DNA from 3 places in the Pantoea sp. X-Soil-YNGN-844 genome. Region 1 is predicted to be linked to each of the others. Evidence: predicted binding sites of a transcription regulator. Region 1 holds the regulator's gene; each other region holds the start of a gene.

Region 1 (2,177 bases):
GTACTACGGTGAAGCGCAGTGCGATTGGGATGACTTTTTCCCGACGCTGGAAGAGATCGATTTCAACGGCAAGCTGGTTGCGCTGTTTGGCTGCGGCGATCAGGAAGATTACGCGGAGTACTTCTGTGATGCGATGGGCACGATCCGTGACATCATTGAGCCGCACGGTGCCGTGATTGTCGGACACTGGCCAACCGAAGGTTACCACTTCGAAGCCTCAAAAGGTCTGGCCGATGATACCCACTTCCTGGGTCTGGCCATTGATGAAGATCGCCAGCCTGAACTGACTAACCAGCGCGTAGAGCAATGGGTTAAGCAGATTTCTGATGAACTGCAGCTAAAAGATATCCTCGAAGCCTGATCCTGCCCGACTCAATGTGAGCGCCAGCTCACATTGAGGCAATGGAAATTCCTATAGAAATAATAGCCACATTTTTTTAACTTTCTCCGTTTAATCTGTAGAATACCCGCATCGATCTTCCGCTTATTTCTCTGGCGGCAAGACTAAGCGATGTACCAACAGACATCTGCCAGAATCCTCCCCGGCCCGGTGACCTTTCCCCCACAGCCCGTGATGATTCAGGCACGCCCTCTGGTTTTCATTTCATCGCTTCAGCTCTATAATGAGACGCAAATGAGAATGAGCGCAGATCGACATTCAAGGCGACAAGCCACAAAAGTGAATATAGTGACAGGACAAAATCCGCATGACTGACAACAACACCGCATTAAAGAAGGCTGGCCTGAAAGTGACGCTGCCCAGACTGAAAATTCTGGAAGTGCTTCAGGAACCTGAGTGCCATCACGTCAGTGCGGAAGATTTGTACAAACGCCTGATCGACATCGGCGAAGAGATTGGCCTGGCTACCGTTTACCGTGTTCTGAACCAGTTTGATGACGCTGGTATCGTGACCCGTCATAACTTTGAAGGCGGCAAATCTGTCTTTGAACTGACGCAGCAGCATCACCACGATCATCTTATCTGCCTGGATTGCGGCAAAGTTATTGAGTTCAGCGATGAGTCGATCGAAACGCGTCAGCGTGAAATCGCCACCCGTCATGGCATCAAGCTGACCAACCACAGCCTCTATCTCTATGGACACTGTACGCTGGGCGATTGCCGGGAAGATGAAACCCTGCACGACCAGTAACGCGACCTGAAATAAAAAAACCGGTGAATTCACCGGTTTTTTTTCGTCTGTCCTGGGCTGTTGTATCAGGCGACCAGCGTCTCCTGCAGATAGCGCCAGCGTGGAATGGAGCTGCTGCAATCCAGTATCGCCAGCGAAATACGGCTCTGATTATTGCCATTCATCATCTGCATTTCGCGATACTGCACGGTGATCTCTTTTTCATGATGAGAGAGGATGACGTGCTCGCAGGTGGCAATGCGCATCCCTTCGCGCTGTCCCTGCAGCTGCCGGAAAAGCGCCTCAACCTCGTTCAGATTGCACTCTTTACCCTTTGGGGTGACCATGCGGAATTCAGGATGAAAATAGGACATCAGCAGCTCAAAACTGTCATCAGATCCGGCAGGCTGGTTAAAAATACGTTCAATGAGCTGATGTAAAACGACCACACTGTTTCTGGCTTCCTGGGCGAGAACTGTCATTTTTTTTCCTTCTGTAACCCGCTTTGCAACCTCTGAGAGCGCATAGCCTACCTGAAAGCGGATAATTCACATCCGGAAATTGATTAATTTTTTTAAACTCAGATTTCTCTCACAATGCGGCATTTAATCGGTTGCGGTTAGGTCAGAATAAACGTCGGCAATGAGTAAAATCGGGGCAACAAAAAAGGGCGATAAATCGCCCTTTTGTCATTTTATGAGGTCAGCCTCAAAAAAATTTATTCGCCGGTTTTCGCCCAGGTATCACGAAGACCGACGGTGCGGTTAAATACCAGCTGTGACGGTTTAGAGTAAACGCTGTCGGCACAGAAATAACCTTCACGTTCGAACTGGAACGGAGTGGTCGGTTCTGCATCACGCAGGCCCGGTTCCACAAAGCCCTGTTTGATCGCCAGTGACTCAGGGTTGATCACCGCCAGGAAGTCCTCTGCCGCGCCCGGATTTGGCACACTGAACAGACGATCATACAGGCGAAACTCTGCTGGCTGCGCGTGATCCGCAGACACCCAGTGAATCACCCCTTTGACCTTACGGCCATCGGCAGGAT
Region 2 (2,177 bases), 670 kb from region 1:
CCAGCGCATAGACCGCTTTAGCGCGCACCGCTGGGGTCTGCGCCAGGAAAGCATTGCTCATTACCTGCTCAGCAGTGTTATCTTCGGCGGCAAATAGCAGATAAGTCTGTCCATTCAGGCATTCCGCCAGATTTTCGCCTGACAGCTGAAGAATATCTTTACGCTGTCCCATGCTGTGAGCGGACTGAAGCGTCGACGGTGGCGTTGCCAGCGTGAAGCCCAGCGCCTGCAGTAACTTCCCCTGTGCCGATGCCTCCGTCCAGAGATTCACAGCCCGGCCATCTCCGTTCCATACCATTGCAGAAACCGGCTGCGGAGGCAGGGTCAGCTTTGCCTTCAGCGCCTTTTCACGCGCGTCGAACTCGCTTATCCGCGCAGCAGCATCCGCCTCATGCCCGGTCGCCTCACCCAGCAGTGTCACCAGCTGCTGCCAGCTTTTATCGTCATAGTTAACGACCAGTACCGGCGCAATCGCCGAGAGCTGATCGGCCAGTTTGATCGCTGAATCATTACCGGTGGCGCTGACCACAATCAGGTCTGGCGCTTCCGCAGCGATCGCTTCCGCATTGGGTTCACCAATATAGAGCCGCTTTACGCCACGCTGTTTCGCCACACGCCCCCACTGCCGGAAGAATCCCTGCTCATCAGCCAGCCGGCTGCCGGGTGCGGTTGCGCCACTGGCAATTACCGGTGCATCGATCGCCAGCAGCGATCCGGTCAGGGTGACACTGGTCGAAACAATGCGAGTCGGTGCCTGAGCCAGGGTGACCTGACCTTTTGCCCCGGCGAGGGTTCGTGGCCAGCCGGTCTGTGCAATAGCGGTCACGCTGAACAGAGTGATACTCAGGAAAAACAGCGCTAACGCCGACCTTACTGCCTGTTTAGTCATTTGTTTCCATCCTTTATCTCCCAGGTAATCCGGACGACAACTTGTGCTGATTTAACCAACAAAACCAGCTGGATCACCGCGTATTTATTGACACCTTCGGCTATTCGACGTAGGTTACTGCAACATAATACAAATGATAATCATTATTAGTTATCTTATCATTTATAGGTGAAATTATGGTGGAATCGCTGGCATTTGAACATCCCCTGCTGCAGGATTTTCCGGCACTCTGCCGTGGCTTCCTGTTTACTTCTCCCTGGCGAAGCCTGACGACTCAGGGCTGTTTTACGACACTCACTGCTCCGGTAAACCAGGGCGAGCAGCTGACCGGAGAGTTTCAACAACAACTGCAGCATCATTTTGCCTCGGCCAGAAAACAGGGCATAGCCCATCCCATTCTGGTGGGTGCGATCCCGTTCGATGTGGATCAGCCCGCTGCACTGTTTATCCCTGAGTCGTATCAGACCTTTCAACGAGACGATCTGAAAGCCCACGCCTCATCGGCTGAAAGCGATTTGCCAAAAGTTCGTCGCCGTATGGCGCTGCCGGATCATGACACCTTCACTGATATGGTTGCGCAGGCCGTGGCGGCCACGCAGCGCGGCGATCCGGATAAAGTGGTGCTGTCGCGGCTGATGGAGATCGTGGCGGAACAGCCGGTCGATACGGCCGCCCTGATGCAGCGCATCCTGGCGCAGAACCCTGACAGCTATCACTTTCATCTGCCGCTGCCCGATGGCGGCGCGCTGGTGGGTGCCAGCCCTGAACTGATGATCCGTAAGCAGGGCCGCCAGTTCAACTCCTGTCCGCTGGCCGGTTCAGCGCCGCGCAACAGCGATCCACAGCGTGACCAGGCCTCAGGTGACAGCCTGATGCGGTCAGCCAAAGACCGGCATGAACATAAACTGGTGACGGATGCGATGCGCACAACGCTGCAGCCGCGCAGTCGCCTGCTGTCAGTCCCGGAAATCCCTTCCCTGCTGACCACCCCGACACTGTGGCACCTCGCCACGCAGATTCGGGGCGAAGTGCTGGACGACCGCGAAAATGCGCTGTCACTGGCCTGCCTGCTGCATCCGACACCGGCGCTCAGCGGCTTTCCGCATCAGCGTGCTCAGGCGCTGATTCAGCAGCTTGAACCGTTTGAGCGTCAGCTGTTTGGCGGCATCGTCGGCTGGTGTGACGATCAGGGCAACGGCGAATGGGTCGTCACCATCCGCTGCGGCACGGTGAATGGTCCGCGGGTCCGGCTGTTTGCTGGCGCGGGCATCGTGGCGGACTCACAACC
Region 3 (2,177 bases), 2.2 Mb from region 1:
GCGCTGTCTGACTACTTTACCTCGCAGCGTGGTCTCGACAGCGACTTCGTGCGGCCGGTGGCCTACTGGCATCAGAAGTAAGCTGCGCTGGCAATTGAGTTTTGCCAGATGGCGGACTACCATCACTCTCCTTTTTTTCAGCAGGGCAGGTCATGAAACAGCATCCGACTTCCACTTCATCTGACGAACAGACTTCGCGCGCAGGCGGCTGCAGCGGACGACGTAAACGACGTGAAAAGATGCTGGAAGCGAGTGAGATACGCCTGCTGATGCTCCATTTCCTGGCGCAGAATGCGGCGCACGGCTATGAGCTGATCAAGTCCGTTGAGGAGCTGTCAAAGGGAGAGTATTCGCCCAGTCCGGGGATCATCTATCCCAACCTGACGCTGCTGGAAGAGATGGAGGCGATTCAGGTGGTGGATGCGCAGGCAGCGCGTAAAGCCTACCGACTGACGGCGGCTGGTGAGGCGCAGCTGGCGGATAATCGCGAAACGGTAGCCAGCCTGATTACGCGTCTCTCTACGCTGGCAATCGTGGTCAATAACCGCAGCATTCCTGCTGTGGAGCAGGCAATTCACGGGCTGAAGGTGGCTCTGAATCAACGACTGGCGCAGGAAGATATTTCAGAAGCCGCGCTGCAGACGCTGATTAGGGCGCTGCACGACGCGGCTGATAAAATCACCCACAGTTAATCAGCTGATTTCACTCTTATTCTTATCGATGTGACCCAGGGTACGATCCGGGAAACAGATGTCGCGCACGCGCTGTTTCAGGGTAGTCGCATCCGGGAAACCGCCGTCCCGCTTACGTTCCCACAGCAGATGACCATCCAGCGTAATCTCAAAAATACCGCCGGTGCCGGGTTTCAGCGTGACCTCTGCCAGATCCTCGGCGAAGGTATGCAACAGTTCCTGTGCCATCCACGCTGACCGCATCAGCCAGTTGCATTGCATACAGTAGTGAATAACAACCACAGGTTTTTGCGCCATAACTCTCTTCCTTTACGTATTGATAAATGCAGATGCATTCGGGTTAACAATTTGTGCGCTGTGGTTTATGTCTTAATGTAAATAGCATTGATAATGATTATCAGTTGCATTAAATTCGCGGCGATAATGATTACACCCGCATGATGTTCTGACTTTTACGGCTTTTATGCAGAGCCGTTTTTTATGTTGCAGCAAGCAAGTGAGCGAATACTAACAATTAATCAGGTAATTCGCGCCTATGTCACCACGTTTTCGGAGATTGACGCAACCGCGTCTGTCTGAGCTGGCGTTGCTCGCCATCTTTATCAATACCACCTGCACCTATGCTGCGGACAGTGAACCTGCCACGCTGACCCTTTCCGACCGCTATGGCAGCAGTGCTGAACCGGTAATGACGGTGACTGCACCGGAGATCAAACAAACAGCGGGCAGCAAAACCACGCTCTCTGCCAGCGATCTGCAGCAACGTGGCGCCACTGATTTTGGATCGATCATGCGTTATGAACCGCTGATCAGCGCCACCGGCACCAGTGGCGGTTCCTCAGCCGGTAAGAGCGGCTTTGACCGGGCCGGTTACACTGGCTACAACATTCGTGGTTTAGAGAGCAACCGCGTGGGTCTCGATGTGGATGGCATTCCGTTACCTCAGGCCACCGGCCGCAGCTATGTGGGACGTGCCGGTCTCGACAGCTTTGGGATTGGCCGCGATTACATCGATCCCTATATGTTTGGCCACATCGGCATTGAGAAGGGTGCCACGGCAGTGGATCAGCCGAATAACGCGATTGGCGGCAATGTCTCGTTCCGTAACAAATCCCCGGATGACTATCTGAATCCCGGTAAACGCAACTATTTTGGTTTTCAAAGCGACTACGACTCCGCCAGCCGCAGCTGGCACAACGGCATTACGGCAGCAGCAGGCGATGATACGCTGCGGGGAATCTTTGTTTACAGTCGTCGCGACGGACAACAGACCCGCAATAACAGCGGCACGGTTGATGCCTATCCGGCTAACTGGCATTCCGATGCCTTTATGACCTCGGGCATCTGGCAGCCCAATGATCTTCACAAGCTCAGCGCGACTTTCGATTATTATCACAAAACGCACCATAGCCATTACGACAGCTGGAGCACATCCGGCAATACGGTCTGGGGAACGGCGCAGCAGCAGAGCGATACCCGACGCTG

What was found. Region 1 encodes Fur, which represses iron uptake genes when iron is present. Its sites were predicted from a motif close to ATAATAATGAGAACNACTATCAA; they were not measured.
Region 2: AC6I8C_RS02125 (isochorismate synthase) is a predicted target of Fur. The motif match lies at 1,017-1,039, and genes of this name have one in related genera.
Region 3: AC6I8C_RS15560 (TonB-dependent receptor domain-containing protein) is a predicted target of Fur. The motif match lies at 1,077-1,099, and genes of this name have one in related genera.

What each region holds. Positions count from the first base shown of each region.
Region 1 is NZ_AP036007.1:1,146,481-1,148,657, reverse strand. It holds gene fldA (flavodoxin FldA) at 1-361, shown strand, start outside; gene fur (ferric iron uptake transcriptional regulator) at 708-1,151, shown strand; gene AC6I8C_RS05215 (hypothetical protein) at 1,217-1,612, opposite strand; gene glnS (glutamine--tRNA ligase) at 1,849-2,177, opposite strand, start outside.
Region 2 is NZ_AP036007.1:478,191-480,367, reverse strand. It holds gene fepB (Fe2+-enterobactin ABC transporter substrate-binding protein) at 1-889, opposite strand, end outside; gene AC6I8C_RS02125 (isochorismate synthase) at 1,066-2,177, shown strand, end outside.
Region 3 is NZ_AP036007.1:3,363,182-3,365,358, reverse strand. It holds gene AC6I8C_RS15575 (siderophore-interacting protein) at 1-81, shown strand, start outside; gene AC6I8C_RS15570 (PadR family transcriptional regulator) at 153-692, shown strand; gene AC6I8C_RS15565 (Rdx family protein) at 693-989, opposite strand; gene AC6I8C_RS15560 (TonB-dependent receptor domain-containing protein) at 1,228-2,177, shown strand, end outside.